Regions from separate parts of the Streptomyces ambofaciens ATCC 23877 genome, predicted to be linked through region 2. Evidence: riboswitches for the same ligand, from Rfam matches in the RefSeq annotation. Region 2 holds a riboswitch; the other holds the start of a gene.

Region 1 (9,484 bases), 4.6 Mb from region 2:
CGCGCGGTTGCTGTACCTGGAACACACGGCCCCGGACCGCGCCATCGCGCTGTACGTCAACTCACCCGGCGGCTCCTTCACCGCCATGACGGCGATCTACGACACGATGCGCCACGTCTCCTGCGACGTGGAGACGACGTGCCTGGGGCAGGCCGGCACGGCCGCCGCGGTGCTGCTGGCGGCGGGCACGCCGGGCAGGCGGGCCGTGTTGCCGGGCGCGCGCGTGATGCTCCGTCAACCCTCGCTCATCGAGACGGTGGAGGGGCGCACCGACGACCTCGCCGTGCGGGCCGACGAGTCGACCCGCATCCGCACCCGCCTCGAGGAACTTCTCGTACGACACACCGGCCGCACCCCCGAGCAGGTGACCGCGGACATCGAGCGGGAGACGATCCTTGACGCCCGACAGGCCCTGGACCACGGCCTGGTGGATCACATCGTGCCCGGCCGCGGGGCGACGCCCGCCACGCCCGGCGCCAGGTGAGCCGCCATGCTGCCGCCGGAACTGCCTCCGCTGCCCGCCCTCACCCGCGCCGAGGCCGAGCTGATCGACCGTTACCTCGAGGTCGTCGATCTCCTCGGGCGCATCAACCCGGCCCGGGACGGCGACACCTACCGCGGCCTGCGGGCCGCCCAGGCGCTGGTCGGCAAGGCGACCGCCCTGCGCGACGCGCTGGCCCTGATGCACCGCAGGGGTGAGACGGAACTGCACGCGGCCACCCTGGCCCGGGCGCTGCGTGTCCTGGACGGTGAACGGCGGACGGCGCGCGTCAGCCTGCCGCCGTCTGTGGACAGTTGAGCCACCCGGCTCGAAACGCACCAAACGGCTTACCCCCTTTCGGCGTAGGAACACCAGAAATGTCCGACCGTCCGCGGTTGCGCAACACGCCTGCCCAAGCGGCGGAACGAGCCACTCCGCCGCTGGTCCCGGCGTCGCCACCGCGGCCGGGCACGACTCGAACGCATAGCCGTCCACCCGAACGGGTGAGTGGTGAGTAACAACACAAAAGCCACGTTCCATTGGGATTTCCGCGCGGGGCGAGACAAGATCCGTGACTGACGACAAGCCCCCGCCGCAGCGGCGGGGCGGTCCGAGCGGACGCCGAATCCTGCCGCCGCCCGGACGACCGGTCGACAGGAGTGGATCGGCAGGAGTGGAGGACCCGAGCACGACGGGTCGCCGGAACGACCGCCTGCGCGAGTCAGGCGCCGGACCGAGCAGCCCTTGGGGTGAAGCCGCATCCGTGCGGCCGGGCATCTTCGCCAGCCCGAATCCGACAGGTCATCCTTCACAGGCGGCTGACGAAGGGTTGCGCATGTCTGCGCTCAATCGTGTCCCGTCGCTGATGGCCCGTGCCGGTACGGCCTCGGCTCTCACCCTCGCCGCCGTGGGCGGTTCCGTGGTGGTCCCCGGCGTCGCCTCCGAGGCCGCCGCGGCGAGCCACGCGACGAAGGCTCTCAAGATCGCGGCCTCCAAGAAAGGTGCGCCCTACAAATATGGCGCCGTCGGACCAGGCAGGTTCGACTGCTCCGGCCTGACGCTGTACTCGTTCAAGAAGGCCGGCAAGAAGCTTCCGCGCACCGCGGCCCAGCAGTACAACAAGACCCGGCACATCTCCTCCAAGAGCCGCAAGGCCGGGGATCTGGTCTTCTTCCACTCGGGCCGCAGCGTCTACCACGTCGGCATCTACGCCGGGAAGAACAAGATCTGGCACGCTCCGAAGACCGGGGACGTGGTGCGCCTGCAGAAGATCTGGACCGGCAGCGTCTGGTACGGCCGGGTCAAGTAGCCCGCCCGAGGGGGTGACGGCGCCTGTTCCGCCGTCACCCCCTCGGGTCGCGTGGCCCCGGCGTCGCGCGCACCGCCGCCCGGCGCGGGAGGAACCGCGCCACGGCGCACCGGGGGCGACGGTGCGCCACAGCCGACGGCGTGCCGGACGCAGGGCGCCAGCCGCAGCGCGCGCCGGGCCAGGGCGCAGCGCGCCGGCCGCAGCGCGCCGGTCGCCGACGGCACCTCACCGCGAAGGCTTCTGCTCTCCCGCCGCCCCTCCCACGGCCGTGGCCGGTTCGGCGACCGCCGGACGGCCGGGCGGCGTCCAGGGCAGTTCGATGGAGACGGTCTTGCCGCCCTCGCGCGTGGGCCGCACCCTCAGCCTGCCCCCGCACTCCGCCGTGAGCCAGCGGATGATCACCATGCCTCGGCCGTTGTCCTGCTGGACCGCGGCGGGCAGGCGCTTGGGGAAGCGCGGATGGCTGTCGGTGACGCCGACGCGCAGCCGCTCGTCGCGGTCGAGCGCCAGGTCCACCGTGAAGGTGGGCGACTGTCCGAACGTGTGCTGGACCGCGTTGGTCGCCAGTTCGGAGACGATGAGCCGGACGGTGTCGGAGAGATCGGCGCCCGCCGGCAGGCCCCACTCCGTCAGGGTGCCGACCACGTAGGTGCGCGCGGCGGCCACCGAGGCGGAATCGCTCGGCAGAGTGACGGATGCTTCCAGATGGTCTGCCATGGCGACGTCGTCCCTTTCCCACGGAACCGCAACCCGACACGGAGCGGACGGTTCGAGTACGGTCCCGGACTGGTGCTTCGCCGCCAGACTGCCATCACCAGGGCCGGGAAGGGCGGCGATCCACCAAGATATGCATATATCTGTCGCTCGATGCGGTGAACTCTGCGACGGCAGAGCGGATTTGGGCGGCCCATAAGGAGTAAGGGAGTGGCCCATGCAGCACGGTCCCGTGGTGCGTCGTCGGAAGCTGGGCGCCGAACTGCGCACCCTGCGCACGTCGGCGGGGATCACCAGCGGCGAGGCGGCCCGGTTGGTGGGCTGGCACCAGTCGAAGGTCAGCCGCATCGAGACCGGAACCAGCGGGGCGAAACCGGCCGACGTGCGGTTACTCCTCGACGCCTACGGTGTGGACGACTCCCGGCTGCGGGAGTTGCTGGAGATGCTGGCGGGCTCCGACGACGCGGGCGGCCGGCACCACTGGTGGCACGCCTATCGCGGGGTGCTGCCGCCGGCCTACCGCGACTTCATCAGCCTGGAGTCGCAGGCGAGCGCGATGCGCACGCTGGAGACCACGGTGGTACCCGGACTGCTCCAGACACCGGAGTACGCCCGCGCGGTGACGCGCGCCGCGGCGGACGGACTGCCGGAGGAACGGCTGGACACGCTGGTGGAGGTCCGGCTGGCCCGGCAGGACGTGCTGCGGGCGCAGCCGCCGCTGGAGCTGAGCGCGGTCCTGGACGAGGCGGTGCTGCGCCGGGAGGTGGGCGGCCCCGGAGTCATGGCACGCCAACTGGCGCGCCTGATCGAGGCCGCGCGCCTCCCTCATGTCCGGCTCCAGGTCCTGCCGTTCGCCGCCGGGGCGCACATCGGTGTCACCGGCCCTTTCGTAATCTTCTCTTTTTCGAGCACTTCTGATCTAGACGTGGTCGTTCTCGACCACTTGACGAGTAGCCTGCATCTCGAACGGAAAGAAGACCTAGAGGCCTACACCGAGGCCTTCAACGCCCTTCTGATCCATGCCCTTTCGCCCGAGGAATCGTTGGACTTCATCGCCGCGACCGCGGCAGGCGCGTAAGGAGGCACCATGTCAGGAACACCGTCCGCCCGCTGCCGGAGCATCCCTGCCGGCACCGATCTGCCCGGCCTGCGGTGGCTGCGCAGCAGCTACAGCACCGGAGCGAACAACTGCGTGGAGACGGCACGGCCGTCGGCCGGCCCCTGGGCCGGACTGCTCGCCGTGCGCGACTCCAAGGACCCGGCCGGACCCGCGCTGCTCTTCTCCCCCGAGAGCTGGGCGTCGTTCACGGACGCGGTCCACCACCGCTGATCCCGGGCCGGATCGAGCGAAGCACGGCCGTGTCACGCCGACTCATGGCCGCGTTTCGCCGATCACCCGTACAGCGCGTCCGACCTGTTCCGCGGAGAGGTCCGCACGTGCGGTCAGCCTGAGCCGTGAGATGCCGTCGGGTACGGAAGGAGGCCGGAAGCAGCCCACGGACAGGCCGGCCGAACGGCAGTCGGCCGCCCACTGGACGGCTCCCTCCGGGGAGGGCGCGCGCACCGAGACGACCGCGGCGTCCGGGCGCACCGCGGACAGGCCCATGGCGGTCAGACGTGCGTGCAGTTCGCCCGCCACCGCACGTGCGCGCGCCGCCCGCTCGGGCTCGCGGCGCAGCAGGGTGAGGGCCGCGAGGGCCCCGCCCGCCGCCGCGGGGGCGAGGCCGGTGTCGAAGATGAACGTCCGGGCCGCGTTGACCAGGTGTTCGATCACCGGGGCCGGTCCGAGGACGGCGCCGCCCTGGCTCCCCAGCGACTTGGACAGCGTCACCGTCACGACGACGTCGTCCGCACCCGCCAGCCCCGCCTCGTACGCGGCACCCCGGCCACCCGCGCCGAGGACGCCGAGGCCGTGCGCGTCGTCGACGACCAGCCCGGCGCCGTGCTCCCGGCACGCCTGCGCGAGCCCGGCCAGCGGCGCGGCGTCGCCGTCCACCGAGAACACGGTGTCGGACACCGCGATAGCGGGGCCCTCGTGGGTCGCCAGCGCCTTGCGCACGGCGTCCGGGTCGGCGTGCGTCACCACCTGGGTCGCGCCGCGGGCCAGCCGGCAGCCGTCGATCAGCGAGGCGTGGTTGCCCGCGTCGGAGACGACGAGGGAGCCGTGCGGCGCCAGCGCGGTGACCGCGGCGAGGTTGGCCGCGTAGCCCGAGGAGAAGACGAGCGCGGCCTCGAAACCGCAGAAGGCGGCCAGTTCGCGTTCGAGCTCGGCGTGCAGCTCGGTCGTGCCGGTGACCAGCCGCGAGCCGGTCGCGCCGGCGCCCCACTTCCGCGCGGCCCGCGCCGCCCCCTCGGTGACCTCCGGGTGCCGGGCCAGTCCGAGGTAGTCGTTGCTCGCCAGGTCCAACGGCGCCGAGTCGGCCGGGCGGGGGCGCAGAACCCGTACCAGACCCGCCTCGCGGCGCGCCCGGGCCTGCTCGTCGATCCAGCCGAACGCCATGGAGCGGTCCTCCAGAGGATTTGTAGGCAGTGGACAGACGATAGCGGTACCGCCACCCCCGCGAGGTGTGGCAATACCCACACGTCCATCTGCCAGTGTTGTGCGAAGTCTCCTTGGCCCCGGGTGGCCCCTTAGGACAGGATCGGCTCTCATGGATCTGCTGAACACGCTGGTGGACAAGGGGCTTCGGCGCGAGACGCCGACCCGCGAGGAGGCTCTCGCCGTCCTCGCCACTTCCGACGACGACCTGCTCGATGTGGTGGCCGCGGCCGGCAAGGTGCGCCGTCACTGGTTCGGCCGACGGGTGAAACTCAACTACCTCGTCAACCTCAAGTCGGGCCTGTGCCCCGAGGACTGCTCCTACTGCTCGCAGCGGCTCGGCTCCAAGGCCGAGATCCTCAAGTACACCTGGCTCAAGCCCGACCAGGCCTCCCGCGCCGCCGCGGCGGGCCTGGCCGGCGGCGCGAAGCGGGTGTGCCTGGTGGCCAGCGGACGCGGCCCGACCGACCGGGACGTGGACCGCGTCTCGGACACCATCAAGGCCATCAAGGAGCAGAACGAGGCCGTCGAGGTGTGCGCCTGTCTGGGCCTGCTCTCGGACGGCCAGGCGGAGCGGCTGCGCGAGGCGGGCGCCGACGCCTACAACCACAACCTCAACACGTCGGAGGCGACGTACGGGGACATCACGACCACCCACACCTACGCCGACCGGGTGGACACGGTGCGCAAGGCGCACGCTGCGGGACTCTCCGCCTGCTCGGGTCTGATCGCGGGCATGGGCGAGAGCGACGAGGACCTGGTCGACGTGGTCTTCTCACTGCGCGAGCTGGACCCGGACTCCGTGCCCGTCAACTTCCTCATCCCGATGGAGGGCACGCCACTGGCGAAGGAGTGGCACCTCACCCCGCAGCGGTGCCTGCGCATCCTGGCGATGACGCGGTTCGTCTGCCCGGACGTCGAGGTGCGCATCGCGGGCGGGCGTGAGGTCCATCTGCGCACGATGCAGCCGCTGGCCCTGCACCTGGCCAACTCCATCTTCCTCGGCGACTACCTCACCAGTGAGGGGCAGGCGGGCAGGACCGACCTGGAGATGATCGCGGACGCCGGGTTCGAGGTGGAGGGCGCGGGCGAGGTCACCCTGCCCGAGCACCGGGCCACGGCGGGTGGCGGCTGCGGGTCGCACGAGGGCGGTGGCGGCTGCGGGTCGCACGAGAGTGGTGGCGGCTGCGGGTCGCACGAGAGTGGTGGCGGCTGCGGGTCGCACGAGGGTGGCGGTGTCTGCGGCTCCGTGTCGGCCGAGGGGGACCGCGGCTCCGCCGTGCCCGCCGCACCGGCGGGGGCCGGCGAGGTCCGTACCGACCTGGTCGCCGTACGCCGCCGTGGCGCCGGAACGGATCTCGCGCCCAATGCCTGAGCCCGAGCTGACCGTGGACGAGCTGCTGACGCTCGACCGTCGGCACGTCTGGCATCCGTACGGCCCCATGCCCGGCCGGCAGGATCCGCTCGTCGTGGAGTCGGCGAGCGGGGTGCGGCTGCGGCCGGCCGACGGCTCGGCCGAGCTCGTCGACGGGATGTCGTCCTGGTGGTCGGCGATCCACGGTTACAACCACCCGGTGCTGAACGAGGCCGCGCGTGAGCAGTTGGGGCGGATGAGCCATGTGATGTTCGGCGGGCTCACCCACGAGCCCGCCGTGCGACTGGCCAAGCTCCTTGTCGACATGTCGCCCGAAGGGCTGGAGCACGTCTTCCTGGCCGACTCCGGGTCGGTGTCGGTGGAGGTCGCGGTCAAGATGTGCCTGCAGTACTGGCGCTCGCTGGGCCGCCCCGCCAAGCGGCGCCTGCTGACCTGGCGCGGCGGCTACCACGGCGACACCTGGCAGCCCATGTCGGTGTGCGACCCCGAGGGCGGGATGCACGACCTGTGGACGGGGGTGCTGCAGCGTCAGGTCTTCGCGGACGCGCCGCCGACGGAGTACGAGGAGACGTACGCCGATCACCTGCGGTCCGTGATCGAGCGGCACGCCGACGAGCTGGCCGCGGTGATCGTGGAGCCGGTGGTGCAGGGCGCGGGCGGGATGCGGTTCCACTCCCCCGCGTATCTGCGCGTGCTGCGGGAGGCGTGCGACGCGCACGGCGTGCTGCTGGTGTTCGACGAGATCGCGACCGGGTTCGGCCGTACGGGCGCGTTGTTCGCGGCGGAGCACGCGGCGGTGACGCCGGACGTGATGTGTGTCGGCAAGGCGCTGACCGGCGGCTACCTGACGATGGCGGCGACGCTGTGCACGCCGCGGGTGGCCGAGGGCATCTCCCGGGGGGACGTGCCGGTGCTGGCCCACGGGCCGACGTTCATGGGCAACCCGCTCGCGGCGGCCGTGGCGTGCGCGTCGATCGGGCTGCTGCTCGGCCAGGACTGGCTCGCGGAGGTCAAGCGGATCGAGGCGGGCCTGCGGGAGGGTCTCGCGCCCGCCGCCGGCCTGCCGGGCGTGCGCGACGTGCGGGTGCTCGGCGCGATCGGCGTGGTGCAGCTGGACCACGACGTCGACATGGCGGCGGCGACGCGGGCCGCCGTGCGGGAGGGCGTGTGGCTGCGCCCGTTCCGCGACCTGGTCTACACGATGCCGCCGTACGTCACGGGCGACGCGGACGTGGCACGGATCGCCCGCGCGGTGTGCGCGGCGGCGCGGGAGGGATGAGATGCCGGTACTGGTGATCACGGGCACGGGTACGGAGGTCGGCAAGACGGTCGTGACCGCCGCCGTGGCCGCGGCTGCGGTGGCGGCCGGCCGGTCGGTGGCCGTGCTGAAGGCCGCGCAGACCGGCGTACGGCCGGACGAGCCCGGGGACGCCCAGGAGGTGGCGCGTCTGGCGGGCGAGGTGACGGTGGCCGAAGTCGCCCGCTTCCCCGAGCCCTTGGCGCCGGGTACGGCCGCGCGTCGGGCCGGCCGGGCACCGGTGCGTCCGGCGGAGGTGGCAGAGGCCGCGGACAAGCTGGCCACCGAGCACGACCTGGTGCTGGTGGAGGGTGCGGGCGGGCTGCTCGTGCGCTTCGACGCCGCCGGCGGGACACTGGCCGACGTCGCCGGGCTGCTGGGGGCGCCGGTGCTGCTGGTGGCGTCGGCGGGGCTGGGCACGCTCAACACCACGGAGCTGACGGCACGTGAGCTGCGGACCCGCGGGCTGGAACTGCCCGGCGTGGTGATCGGCAGCTGGCCCGGTGCCCCGGACCTCGCCTCGCGCTGCAACCTCGCGGATCTGCCCGACGTGGCCGGCGCACCCCTCCTCGGTGCCGTGCCCGCGGGAGCGGCGTCCCACCCGCCGGGCGAGTTCCGCTCGTCGGCACCGCGCTGGCTGGCGCCCCGGCTGGAGGGGACGTGGGACGCGGACGCGTTCCGGGCACGGGAGGCGCCCTGACCGCGGCGGCGGAGGGGACGGTCCGAGGGCCCGGCCGGGCCGGGCAGCTCCCGCCCGCCCCGGGCGACGCCGTCGCGGACCGCCCCTGACCTCGGCGGGCGGGGGCCGGCCCGCACGGAGACAGGCGGGCGACCCCCGCCCGCCGCGCCTCCGCGACCGCGCCGGCGAGCCCGCCCGGTGCCCGGGGGACGGCTCCCAGGCGGAACGAGCCGCCGACGCGGTGGGTACGCGGCGGCCGTGAGGGGGAGACTCGGGGGTGAGGCACCACCTCGTGAGGGAGGTCCCATGCCGCTGCGATCCGCCCGTTCCCGCGGGGTGCCGCGGGACTGCGTGCACCATCCGCTGTTCGCCCGCTGCTATGCCAGGTGCAGTGTGAGCGCCGAGAACCGGATGGGCATGGGGCGTGTGCGCGAGCGGTTGCTCGCCGGACTGTCCGGGCGGGTGATCGAGATCGGCGCGGGCAACGGGCTGAACTTCTCCCACTACCCGGGCACCGTCTCGGAGGTCGTCGCCATCGAACCGGAGCGCCTGCTGCGCCAACTGGCCGTGGAGGCCGCGCTGCGCTCGCAGGTGCCGGTCGACGTGGCACCGGGGGCGGCCGAGGCACTGCCGGTCAAGAGCGAGGCCTTCGACGCGGCCGTCGTCTCGCTGGTGCTGTGCAGCGTCCGCGATGTGCCACGGGCCCTGGGAGAGCTTCGGCGGGTCCTGCGGCCGGGTGGTGAGCTGCGGTTCTTCGAGCACGGCCGGGGCGGCGGCCGGGTGATGGCCTTCACCCAGCGGGCGCTGGACCGGACGCTGTGGCCGCCGCTGAGCGGTGGCTGCCACCTGTCGCGCGAGCCGGTCGCCGCGCTGCGCGAGGCCGGGTTCGCGCTGGGGCCCTACCGGCGGGTGATGATGCCGGAGAACGGGCCGGTGCTGCCGAGTTCGTACTGCGTTCTGGGCACGGCCTGGCGGCCGCCCGGGGCCGAGGCGTAGTCACACGCCCACCGGCGCAACTCGTCGGCGAGACCGTACCGTTCGAGGTGAACCCGACCGCTTCCGCGGCTCGGCTCCCCGAGCGGCCCCGGCG
Region 2 (21,260 bases):
GCCGGAGACGTGGATGGCGACGTCAGGCGTCGGGGATGTCCGCCTTGGCGCGGATCAGGGTTTCCCGGCTCACGACGACGATGCGTTCGTAGTCGGCGCGGGCGGCGTCGGCGGGTAGCTCCCGTTCCAGCGCCTCGGTGGCCTCGGTGCCGATGACGGCGAAGTTGCCGTCACTCAGTTCGAACACGTCGGGGCAGGTGGATCCGGAGGAACTGCCACGGGCGCTGGGAGGCACACCGATGCGGCGCACGATCTTCAAAGGTACCGGTCCTTATGAACAATCAGTCTGGACAGAGTGGCGGAGAACACACGCTACTGGTGTGTGAGAGGCCTCTGTGACCGCATGGCCGAAAAGACACCCCGAGGTGCCTCCTTGCCGTCGGTGTGTTGACCCGTTCGCCGGAACCGCCCGGCCTCAGTCGGTCGGCGGGGTGCCGACGACCCACCATTCGTCCGTGTCCGCCTCGTCGAGATCCTGGACGAGACCGTCGGCCATGCGGCCCACGCGTGCCTCCTCCGAGGTCTCGCTGAGGGAGGCGCGCATGTGCCGCGACGCCTCCCAGTACTCGCGGAACACCGGGCTCTGGAAGAACTCGCGCAGGGCCGCGTAGAGCTCCTCACGGTCCAGGAGCCCGGCCCGGTAGACGTGGTAGAGGTTCACGTACCAGGCGTTGGCGTAGAAGAACTGGCGGCGCCTCGCCGCTGGGATGTCCTTGTCGTACGTGTCGATGACCTCGGCCAGGGACGGGTCGTCGATCGCCCTCGTCAGCAACTCCCAGTGCATGCGCTGCTGATGCGCCAGGGACTCGCGCCGGATCGCCAGCTCCTCCAGCTCCAGCCGTCGCTCGTGCAGTCGGGCCTTCTCCAGCCGCCGCCGGTGTGCGGCGAGCGTCAACCCTGCCGTGGCGACCAGAGCACCGGTCGCCGCGGAGCCGAACCTCCCCGTGATGTTTTTCCGTGTGGCCATGTCAACCCCCGAATCAGGCGGCCCCGCCGCCGGTCGTCGAGTGCGGGTCGGCTGACGGGGACCGGCGAGCTGGGCGGCGCTTGCCGCCTCCAGAGTGCCGAGCGGCGCTGATCGGCGGGGAGGCGGAGAGGAGGCGCACGGAGGGAAGCGAGGGTCGCACGGTCCGGCGCCTTGTCCAACGTCTGCCCCGCGAGCGCTGCTAACAATCGTTCACTCCGCGCCGACCGCGGCGGCTCGTATCCTGATCAGGCAATTCCGTACGTGGGTGTACGCGCTGCCGCGGGCCGGCGTACGCGTGGGTGAGAGAGAGGTCGCACGGTGGGGCAGCGCCCGACTCCGCAGCAGATTCCGGTCGTCGTACTCGCCGGATTCCTCGGCTCCGGAAAGACCACCCTCCTCAACCACCTCCTCCACCGCAGTGGAGGCAGCCGTATCGGTGCCATCGTCAACGACTTCGGCTCGATCGAGATCGACGCGATGGCGGTCGCCGGCGCACTCGGCGACTCGACCGTCTCGCTCGGCAACGGGTGCCTGTGCTGCGCCGTCGACGCCAGTGACCTGGACGGGTACCTGGAGCGGCTCGCCCGCCCGGGCGCCGGCATCGACGTCATCGTCATCGAGGCCAGTGGTCTGGCCGAGCCGCAGGAACTCGTGCGCATGCTCCTCGCCAGCGAGCAGCCCGGCGTCGTCTACGGCGGGCTCGTCGAGGTCGTCGACGCCGCCGAGTTCGACGCCACGCGCGTCAGGCATCCCGAGATCGACAGGCACCTGGCGCTCGCCGACCTGATCGTGGTCAACAAGACCGACCGGGCTCCGGACGCCGAGCGGGTGATCGCCCTCGTCCGTTCGCTCGGCGACCGCGCCGCCGTCGTGCCCGCGACGTACGGCCGCATCGACCCCGAGTTCCTCTACGACTGCCGGCCCGGCGAGGAACGGGTGGGGCAGCTGTCCTTCGACGACCTGCACGACCACTCGGGAGGCGGCGCCCACGCCGAGCACCTGCACGCCGCCTACGACACCCTGTCGTTCGCCTCCGGCGTTCCCCTCGACCCGCGCCGCCTCATGACGTTCCTCGACAGCCGGCCCGAGGGCCTGTACCGGATCAAGGGCTACGTCGACTTCGGCCCGTACGACACGCGGAACAGGTACGCCGTCCATGCCGTCGGGCGCTTCCTGCGGTTCCACCCGGAGCCCTGGCCGGCCGCCGAGGCCCGTCGCACCCAGCTGGTGCTCATCGGCTCCGGCATCGACGCGCCGGCCCTCCGTGCGGAACTCGACGCGTGCCGCCGTGCCGCGGACGCCCCGCCCGCCGACGAGCACGGCATGTGGGGCGTCCTGCGCTACGTACCGGACCCCGAGGCCGAGGAGCCCGACGTCGAGGACCCCGACGCCGCGAACCCTCACGTCGAGGACCCCGACGCCGCGAACCCTCACGTCGAGGACCTCGAAGGGGAGGAACCGGGCGGCGTGGAGCCGCCGCCCGCCTCCCCGGACGGTGTCTAGGCCGGTCCCGCCACCACGGACACCGTCTTCGGCAAGGACACGCCCGAGCCGTCGCGGCGCGGGTCGATGTCCGGGAGCTGGGCCGGCGAGCCGTTCCGCTGCGCGGCGAGCGCCGGGGTGGCGCCGGCCCAGGCGAAGGCCAGGCAGTCCTCGCCCTTCAGGAACCGCTGGCAGCGCACGCCACCCGTGGCACGGCCCTTGCGCGGGTACTGGTCGAAGGGCGTGAGCTTGGCCGTGGTCTGTACGGAGTCGTCGAGCGTGCCGCGCGAACCGGCGACCGTGAAGACCACCGCCTCCGCGGCCGGGTCCACCGCCGTGAAGGAGATGACCTTCGCGCCCTCGGCGAGCTTGACGCCCGCCACGCCGCCCGCGGGGCGGCCCTGCGGGCGGACCTGTCCGGCCTGGTAGCGCAGCAGTTGCGCGTCGTCCGTGATGAAGACCAGGTCCTCGTCGCCGGTGCGCAACTCGGCGCCGCCCACGATCCGGTCGCCCTCCCTGAGGGAGATGACCTCCAACTCGTCCTTGTGGGACGGGTAGTCGGGCACCACCCGCTTGACGACGCCCTGCTCGGTACCGAGCGCGAGACCGGGCGAGGACTCGTCCAGCGTGGTCAGGCAGATGACCGTCTCGTCGTCCTCCAGCGAGATGAACTCCGCCAGCGGCGCACCGCCGGACAGGTTCGGCGTGGGCATGGGCTCCGGGAGCTGGGGGAGGTCCACGACGTTCACCCGCAGAAGGCGGCCGGCGGACGTCACCACGCCCACCTCGCCGCGGGCCGTGGCCGCCACCGCCGAGACGATCAGGTCGTGCTTGACGCGCTTGGCGCCCGCCTCCGTGACCAGGGGCTCGTCGTTCGCGGTGCGGGCGATCAGCCCCGTCGAGGAGATCAGCACCCTGCACGGGTCGTCCGCCACCTGGAGCGGTACCGCGGCCACCGGGGCCCCGGACGACTCCAGCAGGACCGTACGCCGGTCGGTGCCGAACTTCTTGGACACCGCCGCCAGTTCGGCGGAGACCAGCTTGCGCAGCTCCGCGTCCGAGTCGAGGATCCGGGTCAGTTCCTCGATCTCCGCGTTCAGCCGGTCCTTCTCCGACTCCAGCTCGATGCGGTCGAACTTGGTGAGCCGGCGCAGCGGCGTGTCCAGGATGTACTGCGTCTGGATGTCGCTCAGCGAGAACCGCTCGATCAGGCGCTGCTTGGCCTGCGCGGAGTTCTCGCTGGAGCGGATGAGACGGATGACCTCGTCGATGTCGACCAGGGCGGTGAGGAGCCCCTCGACCAGGTGCAGGCGGTCGCGGCGCTTGCTGCGGCGGAACTCGCTGCGGCGCCGTACGACGTTGAAGCGGTGGTCGAGATAGACCTCCAGCAGCTCCTTGAGGCCCAGGGTGAGGGGCTGGCCGTCCACCAGGGCGACGTTGTTGATGCCGAAGGACTCCTCCATCGGCGTCAGCTTGTAGAGCTGCTCCAGGACCGCCTCGGGCACGAAGCCGTTCTTGATCTCGATGACCAGGCGCAGCCCGTGCTCGCGGTCGGTGAGGTCCTTGACGTCCGCGATGCCCTGGAGCTTCTTGGAGCCCACGAGGTCCTTGATCTTGGCGATGACCTTCTCGGGACCGACCGCGAAGGGCAGCTCGGTGACGACCAGGCCCTTGCGGCGGGCCGTCACGGTCTCCACGGACACCGTCGCGCGGATCTTGAACGTGCCGCGTCCCGTCTCGTAGGCGTCCCGGATGCCGGGCAGGCCGACGATCCGGCCGCCGGTGGGCAGGTCGGGGCCCGGCACGTGCTTCATCAGGGCTTCGAGGTCGGCGTTCGGATACCGGATCAGGTGCCGGGCGGCCGCGATCACCTCGCGCAGGTTGTGCGGCGGCATGTTCGTGGCCATGCCGACCGCGATGCCGGAGGCGCCGTTGACCAGCAGGTTCGGGAAGGCGGCGGGCAGCGCCACCGGCTCCTGCTCCTGGCCGTCGTAGTTGGGACCGAAGTCGACGGTGTCCTCGTCGATGGACTCCGTCATGAGGCTGGTCGCCTCGGCCATCCGGCACTCGGTGTACCGCATGGCGGCCGGCGGGTCGTCGTTGCCCAGCGAGCCGAAGTTGCCGTGGCCGTCCACCAGGGGCACGCGCATGGAGAAGGACTGGGCCATGCGCACCAGGGCGTCGTAGATCGACGCGTCGCCGTGCGGGTGCAGCTTGCCCATGACCTCGCCGACGACACGGGCGCACTTCACGTACCCGCGCTCGGGCCGCAGACCCATCTCGTTCATCTGGTACACGATGCGGCGGTGCACCGGCTTGAGGCCGTCGCGGGCGTCCGGGAGCGCACGGGAGTAGATGACCGAGTACGCGTACTCGAGGAAGGAGCCCTGCATCTCGTCGACGACGTCGATGTCGAGGATCCTCTCCTCGTACGAGTCGTCGGGCGGCGGGGTCTTCGTACTACGGCGGGCCATCGCTGCCGGCTCCTTGCTGAAGCGTGAACGGTGATCTGACGCGGTCCATTGTGGACCGCGGCACTGACAGCGACCGACCAGGACCCGTCACGGGCTGCCCGGCCCGGCGCTGCCCGCAGGGTACGCCCTCGTCCCCGCCGGGCCGCCAACCCCGTTCTCGCTCTCGGCGTAGGAGGTGCGGGAACTTCACCGGTGGCCCGCACGCTTGCATACAGTGGCGGGACCGGCGGATTTCCGCGGCTCCGCCCGATGATTCCACCAAGATTCCGCGATCGAAGGGACGTACATGCCCATGGGTCACACGGCCACAGCCCAGGCAGACTCCGGCGGCCTGACAGCGACCGAGCACCGCCTGGCCAACGGCCTGCGCGTGGTGCTCTCCGAGGACCACCTGACCCCGGTCGCGGCGGTGTGCCTCTGGTACGACGTCGGCTCGCGCCACGAGGTCAAGGGGCGCACCGGCCTGGCTCACCTTTTCGAGCACCTGATGTTCCAGGGCTCCGCCCAGGTCAAGGGCAACGGCCACTTCGAACTGGTGCAGGGCGCCGGTGGCTCGCTCAACGGCACCACCAGCTTCGAGCGCACCAACTACTTCGAGACCATGCCCGCCCACCAGCTGGAGCTCGCCCTCTGGCTGGAGGCCGACCGCATGGGCTCGCTGCTCGCCGCCCTGGACGACGAGTCGATGGAGAACCAGCGGGACGTCGTCAAGAACGAGCGCCGCCAGCGCTACGACAACGTGCCCTACGGCACGGCGTTCGAGAAGCTCACCGCCCTCGCCTACCCGGAGGGCCACCCCTACCACCACACGCCGATCGGCTCGATGGCCGACCTGGACGCGGCGACCCTGGAGGACGCGCGCGCGTTCTTCCGCACGTACTACGCGCCGAACAACGCGGTGCTGTCGGTCGTCGGCGACATCGACCCCGAGCAGACCCTCGCCTGGGTCGAGAAGTACTTCGGCTCCATCGCCTCGCACGACGGCAAGCAGCCGCCCCGGGACGGCTCGCTGCCCGACGTCATGGGCGAGGAGCTGCGCGAGGTCGTCGAGGAGGAGGTTCCGGCCCGCGCCCTGATGGCGGCCTACCGCCTGCCGGAGGACGGCACGCGCGCGTGCGACGCCGCCGACCTGGCCCTCACCGTCCTGGGCGGCGGCGAGTCGTCCCGGCTGTACAACCGACTGGTGCGCCGCGACCGCACGGCCGTCGCCGCCGGATTCGGTCTGCTGCGGCTCGCGGGAGCGCCCTCCCTGGGGTGGCTGGACGTGAAGACGTCCGGTGACGTGGAGGTGCCGGTCATCGAGACCGCCATCGACGAGGAGCTCGCCCGGTTCGCCGAGGAGGGGCCCACCGCCGAGGAGATGGAGCGCGCCCAGGCCCAGTTGGAGCGCGAGTGGCTGGACCGCCTGGGTACGGTCGCGGGCCGCGCCGACGAACTGTGCCGGTACGCGGTCCTGTTCGGCGACCCGCAGCTCGCCCTCACCGCCGTGCAGCGGGTGCTCGAGGTCACGGCGGAGGAGGTCCAGGAGGTCGCCAAGGCCCGCCTGCGCCCCGACAACCGCGCGGTGCTCGTCTACGAGCCCACCGCCCCCGCCGACGTGAACGACGCCACCGACGAGAACGAGGAGGCGGCCAAGTGACCGAGCTCGCCACCATGGAATTCCACCAGCAGCCGCAGGCCGGCGAGCCCAGGCCGTGGGCGTTCCCCGCTCCGGAGCGCGGCAGCCTGGACAACGGCCTGACCGTGCTGCGCTGCCACCGCCCCGGCCAGCAGGTCGTCGCCGTCGAGGTGCTGCTCGACGCCCCCCTGGACGCCGAGCCGGCCGGCCTCGACGGCGTCGCCACGATCATGGCGCGGGCCTTCTCCGAGGGCACCGACAAGCACTCCGCCGAGGACTTCGCCGCCGAGCTGGAGCGCTGCGGGGCCACGCTCGACGCGCACGCCGACCACCCCGGCGTCCGGCTGAGCCTCGAGGTGCCCGTCTCGCGGCTCGCCAAGGCCCTCGGCCTGGTCGCCGACGCGCTCAGGGCGCCCGCGTTCGCGGACGGCGAGGTCGAACGGCTGGTCCGCAACCGGCTCGACGAGATCCCGCACGAGCTGGCCAACCCCGCCCGCCGAGCCGCCAAGGAGCTCTCCAAGGAGCTGTTCCCGGCCGGGACGCGCATGTCGCGCCCCCGCCAGGGCACCGAGGAGACGGTCGCGAACATCGACTCCGCGGCGGTACGCGCCTTCTACGAGAAGCACGTCCGGCCGGCCACGGCCACCGCCGTGGTCGTCGGGGACCTCACCGGCGTGGACCTCGACGCGCTGCTCGGCGAGACGCTGGGCGCGTGGACCGGCTCCGCCGCCGAGCCGCGGCCCGTGCCGCCGGTGACCGCCGACGACCGGGGCCGGGTCGTCATCGTGGACCGTCCCGGCGCCGTCCAGACGCAGCTGCTCATCGGCCGCACCGGCTCCGACCGGCACGACCGCGTGTGGCCCGCCCAGGTGCTCGGCACCTACTGCCTCGGCGGCACCCTCACCTCGCGCCTGGACCGCGTCCTGCGCGAGGAGAAGGGCTACACCTACGGCGTCCGGGCGTTCGGGCAGGTCCTGCGCTCCGCGCCCGACGGTACGGGCGCCGCCATGCTGGCCATCAGCGGCTCCGTCGACACCCCCAACACCGGTCCGGCCCTGGCGGACCTGTGGACGGTGCTGCGCAAGCTCGCCGAGGGCGGACTCACCGACGCCGAGCGTGACGTCGCCGTTCAGAACCTGGTGGGCGTGGCGCCGCTGAAGTACGAGACGGCGGCGGCCGTCGCGAGCACGCTGGCCGACCAGGTCGAGCAGCACCTGCCCGACGACTACCAGGCGACGCTCTACCGCCAACTCGCCGCCACGGGCACCGTGGAGGCGACGGCGGCGGTCGTCAGCGCCTTCCCGGTGGACCGTCTGGTGACGGTCCTCGTCGGCGACGCGGCACAGATCAAGGAGCCGGTCGAGGCGCTCGGCATCGGTGAGGTCACCGTGGTGGCAGCCGAGTAACGGCAGACGCTCGGGGCCCTGGTGACCGGAGTGTCACCAGGGCCGCCGTTTGTCCGAATTGAGGGAGAGGCTGTGTGTCTGCCCTGTGGCATGCGCTACAAAAAGCCGGTTGCGTTTGAGGATTGAAGACAACCGCGTTTAGCGTCTTCCGGGCTGTTCGTCAGGCAGTGCGCCGCACCCGCGGCACCGGACAGTCATCGCCGAGTCCCCGTACGGCGCGAGCCAGGGGAGCCGGGGACCCACCGTAGTCCCTGGGGTGAATCGGACGCCCGCGCGTGCAGCGAGGGTGCCCGTAGGAGACCTTCCACCTCCGAACCCGTCAGCTAACCCGGTAGGCGAGAGGGAAGGAAAGGACCAGCCTCCACATGGCGTTCACGCGCGCCACCGGCAAGCACCGCCGTCCCAGCCGGATGCACCGCACCACCGCCCGCGCGGCGGGTGTCGCGGCTCTCGCCACCACCGGCGTCGTCGGCACCCTCGCCGCTCCGGCGCTCGCCGCCGAGCCCCAGGCCGAGCAGACCGGACTCACCCCGGTCATCAGCATCGGCGACTCCCTGGCCGACGAGATCGACGCCCAGGCCGCCGCGCAGAAGCAGGCCGCCCTGGACGCAGCCGCCCGTGAGGCGGCGCAGGAGGCCGCGCGGGAGCGGGCCGCCGAGGCTGCCGAGGAGGCGCGCGAGGCCAAGGAGCGCGCCGCGCGGGAGGCGGAGCGCAAGCGCCTCAACACGTTCGTCTCGCCGATCACCGCCTCCTACGTCTCCACGGCCTACCAGGCCGGCAGCTCCCTGTGGTCCTCCGGCAGCCACACGGGCATCGACTTCCACGCCTCCACCGGCACCTCCGTGCACGCGGTCGGCGTCGGCACCGTCGTCGAGGCCGGCTGGGGCGGGGCGTACGGCAACCAGGTCGTGATCAAGATGCACGACGGCACGTACACGCAATACGGCCACCTGTCGTCCATCGGCGTCTCGGTGGGCCAGTCGGTCGACGCCGGGCAGCAGATCGGCCTCTCCGGCGCCACCGGCAACGTCACCGGACCGCACCTGCACTTCGAGGCCCGTACGAGCCCCGAGTACGGCTCGGACATGGACCCCGTCGCCTACCTCCGCTCGCACGGCGTGAACGTCTGACGAAGACGTACGGCACTCGAAAGCCCCGGCTCCCCGAGCCGGGGCATTCGCAATTCCAGGGGTGTTCCCGGCAGGGCCGTTGTCCAAAAACTGTCCATGGAATCCGCCTCGCCGTCGGAATTCCCGCCGCATTGGCCTAGAGTCGCTGAACACACGTCAATCGTCGACGTTTCACGGGGATTAAGGCGGAGGTCGGGGCATGCGTATTCCGGCGCACTCGGTGTGCACGGCGATCCGGGACGACATCGTCTCCGGTGTCCACGGGCGCGGCAGCCGCCTCACCGAGGAACTCCTGGCCCGCCGCTACGGCGTCTCCCGCGTCCCCGTCCGTGAGGCACTGCGCACCCTGGAGGCGGAGGGGTTCGTGGTGACCCGGCGGCACGCGGGCGCGTGTGTCGCGGAACCGACCGAACGGGAGGCGGCCGACCTGCTGGAGAGCCGCACGCTCCTCGAACCCCTGGGCGCCTCCCGGGCCGCCCGGCGCCGCACCGAGGCCCATCTCAAGGTCCTGCGCGGGCTGGTGCGGCTGGGGCAGGAGCGCGCCAGACAGGGGAGCAGCGACGATCTGCGCTCACTGGGCGGATGGTTCCACGAGACCCTCGCCCAGGCCGCCGGCAGCCCCTCGCTGGCGGCGTTGCTGACCCAGTTGCGCCACAAGATCGCCTGGCTGTACGCCGTGGAGACCGCGGCCGACCCGGTGGAGTGCTGGGCGGAGCACGGCGCGATCGTCGACGCGGTGGCCCGGGGGGACGGCGAGCGCGCACGGGCGCTGATGGCCCTGCACGCGGAGCGGTCGACGCCGGCGCACCGCCTGCGCTTCGCCGACGGCGGCGAGGCGGCGGATCGTGTGAGGAACTCGCAACGTGCCGTAAACATGCCGAGCCTGCGCTATTAACACGAGCGCCGTATACAAAGACAGGGTAATTCGGGGGGCTGATTTCCGCTGCCCATAAAAAGGGAAATCCATGACCGAGGGCAGGGCAGGAAAAAGGCCCGCCCGGAAATCCGGGCGGGCCTTTCTCGGTGGTGCTGCCGTCGGTCAGACGGTCTCGGGAAGCTCTTCGAGGCCTTCGGAGACCAGCTTCGCCAGCCGCTCCAGGGCGGCGTCCGCGCCCTCGGCGTCGGAGGCGAGCACGATCTCCTCGCCGCCCTGGGCGCCGAGGCCGAGGACGGCCAGCATGGAGGCCGCGTTGACGGGGGAGCCGTCGGCCTTGGCGATCGTGACCGGGACGCCTGTGGCCGTGGCGGCTCGGACGAAGATGGAGGCGGGGCGGGCGTGGAGACCCTCGGCCCAGCCGACGTTGACGCGGCGCTCAGCCATGTGATGCTGCCCTTCAGTGTTCAGGGGTCTGATGTTGTCTAGACCACTCTTGTCTAGACCAGTTTCCCACATCGTGAAGCGTGCCGGGACGGCTGTGCGCAGCCCCGCGTGGTCGTCGGACCGCGGCCTCGGCCCGACCTTCCGTCCTCCACAGACTGCCTCGCGCCGTTGTCGTACGCGAGCCGTACTCTGGGGCCCATGCAGACCTCGTCGGACCGGCACGAGTACCCCGCCCACTGGGAAGCCGACGTGGTGCTGCGCGACGGCGGCACCGCGCGCGTCCGCCCCATCACCGTTGATGACGCCGAGCGCCTGGTCAGCTTCTACGAGCAGGTCTCCGACGAGTCGAAGTACTACCGCTTCTTCGCGCCGTACCCTCGCCTGTCCGCCAAGGACGTCCACCGCTTCACGCACCACGACTTTGTGGACCGGGTGGGACTCGCGGCCACCATCGGCGGCGAGTTCATCGCCACCGTACGCTACGACCGGATCGGCGCCGGTGGAACACCCGCCTCCGCACCGGCGGACGAGGCGGAGGTCGCCTTCCTCGTCCAGGACGCCCACCAGGGGCGCGGCGTGGCCTCCGCGCTGCTGGAACACATCGCCGCCGTCGCCCGCGAGCGGGGCATCCGCCGCTTCGCCGCCGAGGTGCTGCCCGCCAACACCAAGATGATCAAGGTGTTCATGGACGCCGGGTACACCCAGAAGCGCAGCTTCGAGGACGGCGTGGTCCGCCTGGAGTTCGACCTCGAGCCGACCGACCGCTCGCTCGCCGTGCAGTACGCGCGCGAGCACCGCGCGGAGGCGCGTTCCGTCCAGCGGCTGCTGCAACCCGGCTCCGTGGCGGTCATCGGTACCGGTCGCACCCCGGGCGGCGTCGGTCGCAGCATCCTCGGGAACATCCGCGACGCGGGCTACACCGGCCGGCTGTACGCCGTGAACAGGGCCTTCCCCGAGGGCCGGGACACGCTCGACGGGGTGCCGGCCCGCCGCTCGGTGCGCGACATCGACGGACCCGTCGACCTCGCCGTCGTCACCGTGCCCGCCGAGCACGTCCCCGACGTCGTCACCGAATGCGGTGAGCACGGTGTACAGGGCCTGGTGGTGGTCTCCGCCGGCTACGCCGACAGCGGCCCCGAGGGACGCGAACGCCAGCGCGCCCTGGTGCGACAGGCCCGCACGTACGGCATGCGGATCATCGGGCCCAACGCCTTCGGGGTCATCAACACCTCCCCGGACGTGCGGCTCAACGCCTCCCTCGCCCCGGAGATGCCGCGCCCCGGCCGGATCGGCCTGTTCGCCCAGTCCGGCGCCATCGGCATCGCCCTGCTGTCCCGGCTGCACCGGCGCGGCGGCGGGGTCACCGGTGTCACGGGCGTGTCGACCTTCGTCTCCTCCGGCAACCGGGCCGACGTCTCCGGCAACGACGTCCTTCAGTACTGGTACGACGACCCGCAGACCGACGTCGCGCTGATGTACCTGGAGTCCATCGGCAACCCGCGCAAGTTCACCCGCCTGGCCCGGCGGACGGCGGCCGTCAAGCCGCTGGTCGTGGTACAGGGCGCACGCCACGGCGGGGTGGCACCGCAGGGCCATGCCGTACGGGCGACGCGGCTCCCGCACGCGACGGTCTCCGCGCTGCTGCGGCAGGCCGGCGTGATCCGGGTCGACACGATCACCGACCTGGTCGACGCGGGGCTGCTGCTGGCCCGCCAGCCGCTGCCCGCCGGGCCCAGGGTGGCGATCCTGGGGAATTCGGAGTCACTGGGCCTGCTGACGTACGACGCGTGCCTCTCCGAGGGGCTGCGGCCGCATCCTCCCCTGGACCTGACGACGGCGGCCTCGGCCGACGAGTTCCACGCGGCCCTCTCCCGGGCGCTGGCCGACGACACCTGCGACGCGGTGGTGGTGACCGCCATCCCCGCGGTGGGCGAGGGCTCGGCCGGGGACGCCGCGCTGGCGGAGGCCCTGCGCTCGGCGGCGGCCGCGGTGCCCGCCAAGCCGGTCCTCGTGGTGCACGTGGAGCTCGGCGGGCTCGCGGAAGCCCTCTCCGCGGCGGCGAGCACGGCGCCACAGCCGCCACCGCCCGCCGACCCGCAGGCGGTGGCGCCCGCCACCCCGCATGCCGCATCGCCCCCCGACCAACAGGCGGCTCCGTCGACCGCCGAGGACCGAGCGGCCTCTGCCGGGCCCGGCGCGTCCGCCCCCTCCGAGCCGCGGACGCCCCCGCTCTCCGAGCCGCGGACGCCCCCGCCCGCCGGGCCCCGGACGGGCTCGCCCGACGGGTCACGGACGCCCCCGCCCCCCTCCCCGGCGACGGCTTCCGCAAGCGGCTCCACGCGGCACTCTCCCGCTGCCGACGAGCCCGCCGAGGCGCCGGAAGGGCTCCACCTCATCCCCGCCTATCCCGCCGCCGAACGCGGCGTGCGCGCCCTCGCCCAGGCGGTCGCCTACGCCCAGTGGCGACGCGACGCCGCCGACCCCGGCAAGGTGCCGGAGTACGAGGACATCGACGAGAAGGGCGCCGCCGCACTGATAGCCGGGCACCTCGCGCGCGGGCAGGGGCTCACGCTCGGCACCGAGGAGACCTGCGAGCTGCTCGGCAGGTACGGCATCCGCGTCCACCGCGCGATGCCCGCCCCCACCCCCGACGACGCCGCGGCCGCCGCGCGGACCCTCGGCTACCCCGTGGCCCTCAAGGCCACCGCACCGCACCTGCGCCACCGCGCCGACCTGGGCGGCGTACGCCTGGACCTCGCGGACGAGGAGCAACTGCGGCGGGCGTACGCGGAGTTGACCGAGCTGTTCGGGACGCCCGCGGAGCTGCGCCCGGTGGTGCAGGGCATGGCACCGCGCGGCGTCGACACCGTCGTACGGGCGGTCATCGACCCGGCGGCCGGCGCGGCGCTCTCCTTCGGGCTCGCCGGGGCGGCCACCCAGCTGCTCGGCGACATGGCGCACCGGCTGATCCCGGTCACCGACCGGGAGGCCGGCTCGCTCATCCGCTCGATCCGCACGGCGCCCCTCCTCTTCGGCTGGCGCGGCTCGGCCCCCGTCGACTCCGCCGCCCTGGAAGAGCTGCTGCTGCGGGTCTCCCGGCTGGTCGACGACCACCCGGAGGTCGTCGCGGTCACCCTGGAACCGGTCGTCGTCGCCCCGCGCGGCCTGAGCGTCCTCAGCGCCTCCGTCCGCCTCGCGCCCCCTCCCGCCAGGGACGACCTGGGCCCGCGCACCCTGCCGGCGTACTGACCGCCCACGGCCCGGGACGGGTGCCGCACGAGCGTGCCGCGCAGTCGGTGCGCCCCCGTAGGATGGACGGCATGGCCAAGACCAGTACGACGACCCAGGGGCTGCGAGCGGCGATCGAGCGCAGCGGCTACTACCCGGCCCTCGTGGCCGAGGCGGTGGAGGCCGCCGTGGGCGGCGAGCCCGTCCGGTCGTACCTGGTCCATCAGGAGACGACGTTCGACCAGAACGAGGTGCGCCGGCACGTGACCGTGCTCGTGCTCACCGGCAACCGCTTCATCGTCAGCCACACCGACGAGCAGGCCGCCGACGACACCTCCCCGACGCCGTACGCCACGACCTCCACGGAGTCCGTCAAGCTCGGCCGGATCTCGTCCATCGTCGTCAGCCGCGTGGTCGCCAACCCGGAGCAGTACAAGCCCGGCACGCTGCCCCGCGAGATCGTGCTCACCATCGGCTGGGGCGCCGTCTCCCGCCTCGACCTGGAGCCCGCCGCCTGCGGCGACCCCAACTGCGAGGCCGACCACGGCTACACCGGCAGCTCGACGGCCGACGACCTCAGCCTGCGCGTCAGCGAGGCCGGGGACGGTCCGGAGACGGTGCGCCAGGCGCTCGCCTTCGCACAGGCCCTCTCCGAGGCGACCGCGGACTCCTCCCGCTGATGGCACAGCCCGCAGCCTGGGACACCGCCCCGGAACCGCTCCCCGTCGACTCCGCCCCCGTACCCGAGTACGGCGCCGGTTCGCTCGCCGACCTGCTGCCCACCCTGGCCGCCGGTCTCGGCGTCCCCGGCATGACCGCGAGCATCACCGAACTGACTCCGGCCGACCGGAACTGCGTGTTCCTGATCGACGGCCTCGGCTGGGAGCAACTGCGGGCCCACCCGGAGGACGCCCCCTTCATGAGCTCGCTGATGAGCAGCTCACGCGGCGGCACCGGGCGCCCGATCACCGCCGGCTACCCGGCGACCACCGCGACCTCCCTCGCCTCCGTCGGCACCGGCCTGCCGCCCGGCGCCCACGGCCTGCCCGGCTACACCGTGCGCGACCCCGCCACCGGCGAGCTGATGAACCAGCTGCGCTGGCGGCCGTGGACGGCGCCCGGTGCCTGGCAGCCGTACCCCACCGTCTTCCACCTCGCCCACGAGGCGGGGGTGCACGCCGCCCAGGTCTCCTCGCCGACCTTCGCGAACACCCCGCTGACCCAGGTCGCGCTCAGCGGCGGCACCTTCCACGGCCGGCTGTCCGGCGAGGACCGGATGGACCTCGCCGCCCAGCAGCTGGCCGGCGCGGATCGTGCCCTCGTCTACACGTACTACGCCGAGGTCGACGGCGCCGGCCACCGCTTCGGCGTCGACTCCGACACCTGGCGCGGTCAGCTCGCGCACGTCGACCGGCTCGTCCAGCGCCTCGCCGAGCAGCTGCCGCCGCGCAGCGCCCTGTACGTCACGGCCGACCACGGCATGATCGACGTGCCCTTCGACGAGGACCACCGCATCGACTTCGACGAGGACTGGGAGCTCAAGGCGGGCGTCGCCCTCCTCGGCGGTGAGGGCCGTGCCCGGCACGTGTACGCCGTGCCCGGCGCGCACAACGACGTGCTGACCTGCTGGCGCGAGGTGCTCGGCGAGCAGTTCTGGGTGGCCTCGCGGGACGAGGCGATCGAGGCGGGCTGGTTCGGCCCCCGGATCGACGACCGGGTGTACGGCCGCCTCGGCGACGTGGTCGCCGCCGCGCGGGACGACGTCCTGCTCATCGCCTCGGAGCGGGAGCCCAAGGAGTCGGCGATGGTCGGCAACCACGGGTCCATGACACCTGCCGAACAACTCGTGCCCCTGCTCGAAGTACGCTCCTGACCACCCGCAAACGTCTGCCTCGCTGCCGAAAGGTGCTCAACCCCTCATGCCCGAGCTGGTCTTCTTCTCCGGAACCATGGACTGCGGGAAGTCGACGCTGGCTCTGCAGATCGAGCACAACCGCTCGGCGCGCGGACTGGCCGGAATGATCTTCACCCGCGACGACCGGGCGGGCGAGGGCAAGCTCTCCTCCCGCCTCGGCCTGGTCACCGACGCGGTGGAGGTCGAGGACGGACAGGACCTGTACGCGTACGTCGTCGACCACCTCACGCAGGGCGGGCGCGTGGACTACGTGATCGCGGACGAGGCGCAGTTCCTCGGGCCGGACCAGATAGACCAGCTCGCGCGCGTGGTCGACGACCTCGACGTCGATGTCTACGCCTTCGGCATCACCACGGACTTCCGCTCCAAGCTGTTCCCCGGCTCCCAGCGGCTGGTGGAACTCGCCGACCGCGTCGAGGTGCTCCAGGTCGAGGCCCTGTGCTGGTGCGGGGCCCGCGCCACGCACAACGCCCGCACCGTGGGCGGCGTCATGGTCGTCGAGGGCGCCCAGGTGGTCGTCGGCGACGTGACCCGGTCTCCCGACGAGATCGGCTACGAAGTGCTGTGCCGACGGCACCACCGGCGCAGGATGACCAGCGCCTCGGCGCGCGCCGGCACCCTCTCGCCGGACGTCCTGCCGGTCTCTCCGGTCTGACCGGCCGGCCACGGGGCGCGTCGGCGCCCCGGACCGGTCACCGCGCGCCGGGAACGGCCGGCGATCGGCGTCCTCGTCTCACCCTGTTCCCGTGCCGGCGGGCCGGCCCTGCAGCAGCGAGAAGCGGGCGCCCTCCGGATCCGCCACCGTCGCCACCCGGCCGTGGACGGTGTTCCGGGCGGGCTGGAGGACGTGGCCGCCCAGATCGGCCAGGCGTTCCAGGGACTCCTCCGCGTCAGCCACCGCGAAGTACGTGATCCAGTGCGGACCCCGGTCGCGGGGCAGGGCGTGGCCGACCCCGTGGATGCCGGCGACCGGACGGCCGTCGAGGCACAGGGTCACGTAGTCGAGGTCGGCGGAGACCTCCGGCACCAGTTCGAAGCCGAACACGGTCTCGTAGAACTTGGCGACACTCGCCGTCTCGAAGGTCAGCAGCTCGTTCCACGCCGGGGTGCCGGGGACGCCCGTCACGGCCGTGCCGAGATGCGCCGCCGCCTGCCAGATGCCGAAGACGGCGCCCGCCGGGTCGGAGCCGATGGCCAGGCGGCCGGCCTCGCCCGCGTCCAGCGGACCCACCCCGACCGTGCCACCGCACGAACGTACCGTTTCGGCCGTCCGGTTGACGTCGGCCGAGGCGAAGTAGGGCGTCCAGGCGATGGGGAGCTGCCGGTCCGGGGGCAGTTGGCCGATGCCCGCCACCTCACGCCCGTCGAGCAGGGCCCGCGCGTAGGGGCCCAGTTGCTGCGGCCCGGGCTGGAACTCCCAGCCGAACAGGGCTCCGTAGAACTCGTGGGTGGCGGCCGGGCCGTGCACCATCAGACTCACCCAGCAGGGTGTTCCGGGCGTGTGCCGGGCGTTCGTCTCGCCGTTCCGGCCGGCCGACCCCCGTGCGTCGGTCATCGTCACTCTCTTCTCGGCCCTGCGCGGGCCGTGCGTCCGCTTCCGCCTGACGGATTCCGCTCTGACGGACCTTCGCGCCGATGCCGGCACCGGATCCGGTGCCGCGTGGTCCGGGCGCGCCCGTGGGACGGCCCGGTGCTGTACGGGTAGTACAGCATGTGCCCGAACCCATACGCCTGGTGATCGGTACTGTCCGGCGGGCAGAGTAGCCCGACATCGACGCTACGGCCACTCGGTACGCCAGGATGGGGCCATGAACGCCATCATCTCCGCATCCGAACTCGGGCACGAACTGGCGGGCCACCACCCGCCGGTCCTGCTCGACGTCCGCTGGCAGTTGAGTACGGCCAAGGCGGCCGGCGCCGCGCCGTTCGACGGCCGGGCCGAGTACGCGGCCGGGCACCTTCCCGGTGCCGTCTTCGTCGATCTGGACAGGGAACTCGCCTCCGCGCCCGGGGGAGGGGGCCGGCATCCGCTGCCCGACGTGGCGGAGTTCGGCGCGGTGATGCGCCGTGCGGGCGTCACGTCCGGCCGACCGGTCGTCGTGTACGACGGCGGGCAGGGGTGGGCGGCGGCCCGTGCCTGGTGGCTGCTGCGCTGGACGGGTCACCCGAACGTGCGGGTCCTCGACGGTGGGTTGCCGACGTGGCAGGGGCCGCTGTCGACGGACGTACCCGCCCCCGCGGAGGGCGACTTCGTTCCGCGGCCGGGCGCCGCGGGGCTGCTGGACGCGGACGGAGCCGCGGCGCTGGCCCGGTCCGGGGTGCTGCTCGACGCCCGGGCGGGGGAGCGGTACCGGGGTGAGGTGGAGCCGATCGATCCGGTCGGCGGTCACATCCCGGGCGCGGTGTCGGCACCGACGACGGACAACGTGGCGAGGGACGGCCGCTTCCTGCCCGCGGAGGAACTCCGGGCCCGGTTCAAGACCCTCGGTGCCTCGGAGGGCGACGAGGTCGGCGTGTACTGCGGCTCGGGCGTGTCGGCCGCCCACGAGGTGCTGGCGCTGGCGGTGGCGGGCATTCCGGCGGCGCTGTACGTGGGTTCCTGGTCGGAGTGGTCCTCGGACCCGGAACGGCCGATCGCCGTGGGGCCGGACCCGCAGTAGCCGGGAGCCGCAGCAGCCAGGGCCGGCCGCGGTCCGGACTGCCGTGGTCCGCAGCCGTGCTTGGCCCGCCGTGGTCCGGGTCCGCTGTGGTCCGGGTCCGCTGTGGTCCGGGTCCGCTGTGGTCCGGGTCCGCTGTGGTCCGGGTCCGCTGTGGTCCGGGTCCGCTGTGGTCCGGGCCCGCCGTGGTCCGGGCCCGCCGTGGTCCGGACCCGTCGCGGACCGGCCTCCTCGCAGTCGGCCGCCGTGGTCCGGAGTCGAGTCGTCGCGGGCCAGGGCCGCAGTAGTCCCGTCCCGCCGTGGTCCGGGTCGTCGCGGGCCTGCGCTGCCGTAGTCCCCGCCCCGTCATGGTGCGGAGTCGTCGCGGTCCGGCCCCGTTGTAGTCCGGGCCTGCCCGTGTAGAGCGTCCCCGTCACTGAGCGGCGCCCCGTGTACCGCCTCCGCTCCGCGGTGAGCCGGACCCGCGGCACGGAAGGGCCGCGACGTAGCCGGACCCGCGGCACGGCCGGCGAACTCCCGTGAGCCGCACGACCGGGGGCCGGGCCGCAGTCACTGCGGCCCGGCCCCCGGTCACCGTCGAAGCGGACGGCCCGCGCCCGCTACTCCTGCTTCTTGCGCCGTGTCCCGAACACGATCTCGTCCCAGCTCGGCACCGCCGCCCGTCGACCCGGGCGCACACCGTCGGCCTCGGCCTGGCGGTCGGTGGAGCCGGTCAGGCGGTCGCGGTGGCTGGCCACGGAACGCGGCATGAGCACATCGGCATAGGCGGAACCGGCCGACGCCGCGGGCGCCGGAGCCTCCTCCACCTCGGGCTCCTCGACGGGCTCCTCGGTCGGTTCCGGAGCGCGCTCGGGCACCACCAGGTCGCCACGGAAGCTCGGTACGGCCTCGAGCAGGCTGGTCAGCGAGTCGCGTTCGGCCGACGCGGTGGCCGCGGTCTCCTCGGCCGGCTCGGTCGGCGGCGGGGGCAGACTGGGCCGCTCCCGCTGCTCCCGGTCGAGGGAACGGTCCAGCGGCCGGTCGCGCGGCAGCCGGGCGATGCGCGGGACGAACGGGAAACTGGGCTCGGGCGCGGCGAGGTCGTCGGACTCGCCGATCAGCGCGCGCGCCTCCGAGTCGACGGCCTGGACGAGCCGCCGGGGCGGGTCGTACGTCCAGCTCGCCGAGTGCGGTTCGCCCGCGACCAGGTAGACCAGCAGGACTTCCCAGGTGCCGTCGTCGCGGCGCCAGGAGTCCCACTGGACGGTGTCCTTGTCGGCGCCGCGCAGCAGCAGCCGCTCCTGGACGGCCTCGCCGAGGGGCGGCCCGGAGTTCTCGCCGGGGCGGCGGACGGGGGTCTTGCGGGCCCGCTCCGCCATGAAGGCGCGCTCGGCCAGCACGGGACCCTCGAAGCGCCGCACGCGGTCGACGGGGATGCCGGCCATCTGGGCGACCTCTTCCGCGGTCGCGCCGGCTCGTATACGGGCCTGGATGTCACGGGGGCGGAGATGGCTCTCCACCTCGATCTCGATCTGGCCGAGGCGGGGACGGTCGCCGCGCACGGCGGCCCGGAGCCGCTCGTCGATCGGAAGCGTGTACTCCGTGCTGTCCGCAGCCTTCAGCACCAGCCGTGTGCCGTCATTCGAGACGGCCACGACACGCAGTTCGGGCATGGGGACCTCCCGGGTGGTGCCTGCCGACGTCACGTGCGTCGCTGCTTCCGCTCTGTCGAGTGTGGCCTGCCCGGGTGCAGCCTGCCACAACCTTGCCGAGTTGCCCGGCGTGTCGGGCGGGGGCCCTGGATCGCCGTTATGGCACGGTTACCTGTTCGCAACGCTAAGTGACCAACTCCGTCACCCAGAGCAACTAGCCCCCTCCCGGCGGTCCTTCGAGGTCCTGCACCCCTTGCCGGGAGGCCTGACCCAGGGCTCGCAACAGTACTCCATTCGGGCCACGTGCGTGGATGGGCACGCCGTCCGACTTCCGGCAAGAGACCGCGCTCGGCCGCCATCGGCGGGATTTCCGTGATCTTGACGTGGCGTACTTCACGGAATCGCCAGAAACGGAACTAATGGTTTCGACCGCACGTCCCTTTCTCGTGCAGTTGATCGATCGCGTACGGGAAAGGCAGGCAAGGTCCGGGAATGCGTGAAAAGCCCGACGACGCACGCGACACGGACGCGCGTGCGGAGGTGACGACCAAGCGGATCGACCTGAGCGTGCCCCAGGTGGCGGGCAGCGCCCTGGCGGCGGTGGTGGCCGCCAAACTGGCCTCCTCCTTCGGCGTGTACGGCACGATCCTGGGGGCCGGCCTCATCAGTGTCGTCGCCACCTGCGGGGGTTCGGTCCTCCAGCACCTCTTCAAGCGCACCGGCGAGCAGCTCCGGGAGAAGCGCACCGTCGGAGTCGTGCGGGCCGGCGGGCCGACGGACGCCGGTCCGCCGGCGCCTTCGGCCGCGGTCCCGGGGGAGTTCACCGAGGGCACCGTCTACCGTGCGCGGCCCACGGGATGGAAGCGCCCGGTGGCCGCGGCGGCCCTCGTCTTCGCCGTCGCCATGGCCGGAATCACCACGTACGAACTCGCCTCGGGCCAGAATCTCGGCGGCGGTCACAGCACCACCGTCGGCAACGCCCTCTCCGGCCACAACAGGTCGGCGGCGGATCCGGGAGACTCCGGCGGTTCCGGCGGCTCGGGGGACACACGGGACGACCAGGACTCCGGTCGGTCCGAGGCGCCGGACTCCGGCTCCGGGGACGAGACTCCGGCCGCCACTCCGTCCGGCTCCCCGAGCGGAACCGGCGACAGCACCTCGCCGGACGGCACCTCCCAGGACGAGGACGGCACGACGTCCAGCCCGACGCCGACTCCGGACGCCACCGGAGGCGAGGACTCCGGCGCGTCCACGAGCCCGGCCCCCGACGCGTCGGCTACGACCCCAGAACCCGGCGCAAGTAGTCGTTCCGGAACAGCCGGTCCGGGTCAAGACGGTCCCGCAACGCCGTGAACTCGCCGAAGCGCGGATACACCCGGGAGAAGTACTCGGCGTCCCGGGTGTGCAACTTGCCCCAGTGCGGCCGTCCCC

What was found. Region 2 has a riboswitch for cyclic di-AMP ahead of SAM23877_RS26350 (M23 family metallopeptidase). Riboswitches for the same ligand answer to the same signal wherever they lie in the genome.
Region 1: linked by a shared signal. The riboswitch ahead of SAM23877_RS06055 (C40 family peptidase) and the one ahead of SAM23877_RS26350 (M23 family metallopeptidase) in region 2 are both predicted to bind cyclic di-AMP.

The regions. Positions count from the first base shown of each region.
Region 1 covers NZ_CP012382.1:1,353,778-1,363,261, forward strand. Annotated here, with positions in the region: gene SAM23877_RS06045 (ATP-dependent Clp protease proteolytic subunit) at 1-484, shown strand, start outside; gene SAM23877_RS06050 (hypothetical protein) at 491-799, shown strand; cyclic di-AMP (ydaO/yuaA leader) riboswitch at 1,091-1,313, shown strand; gene SAM23877_RS06055 (C40 family peptidase) at 1,317-1,790, shown strand; gene SAM23877_RS06060 (ATP-binding protein) at 2,016-2,507, opposite strand; gene SAM23877_RS06065 (helix-turn-helix domain-containing protein) at 2,722-3,582, shown strand; gene SAM23877_RS06070 (DUF397 domain-containing protein) at 3,592-3,834, shown strand; gene SAM23877_RS06075 (8-amino-7-oxononanoate synthase) at 3,877-5,004, opposite strand; gene bioB (biotin synthase BioB) at 5,156-6,418, shown strand; gene SAM23877_RS06085 (adenosylmethionine--8-amino-7-oxononanoate transaminase) at 6,411-7,697, shown strand; gene bioD (dethiobiotin synthase) at 7,699-8,415, shown strand; gene SAM23877_RS06095 (class I SAM-dependent methyltransferase) at 8,701-9,390, shown strand.
Region 2 covers NZ_CP012382.1:5,913,733-5,934,992, forward strand. Annotated here, with positions in the region: gene SAM23877_RS26320 (hypothetical protein) at 23-259, opposite strand; gene SAM23877_RS26325 (DUF6082 family protein) at 416-967, opposite strand; gene SAM23877_RS26330 (CobW family GTP-binding protein) at 1,286-2,470, shown strand; gene SAM23877_RS26335 (DNA gyrase/topoisomerase IV subunit A) at 2,467-4,923, opposite strand; gene SAM23877_RS26340 (M16 family metallopeptidase) at 5,210-6,562, shown strand; gene SAM23877_RS26345 (M16 family metallopeptidase) at 6,559-7,947, shown strand; cyclic di-AMP (ydaO/yuaA leader) riboswitch at 8,136-8,300, shown strand; gene SAM23877_RS26350 (M23 family metallopeptidase) at 8,313-9,077, shown strand; gene SAM23877_RS26355 (GntR family transcriptional regulator) at 9,277-9,972, shown strand; gene SAM23877_RS26360 (HPr family phosphocarrier protein) at 10,117-10,398, opposite strand; gene SAM23877_RS26365 (bifunctional acetate--CoA ligase family protein/GNAT family N-acetyltransferase) at 10,597-13,647, shown strand; gene SAM23877_RS26370 (DUF5998 family protein) at 13,710-14,306, shown strand; gene SAM23877_RS26375 (alkaline phosphatase family protein) at 14,306-15,499, shown strand; gene SAM23877_RS26380 (thymidine kinase) at 15,546-16,196, shown strand; gene SAM23877_RS26385 (VOC family protein) at 16,275-17,096, opposite strand; gene SAM23877_RS26390 (sulfurtransferase) at 17,350-18,201, shown strand; gene sepH (septation protein SepH) at 18,798-19,850, opposite strand; gene SAM23877_RS26400 (hypothetical protein) at 20,322-21,182, shown strand; gene SAM23877_RS26405 (D-arabinono-1,4-lactone oxidase) at 21,106-21,260, opposite strand, start outside.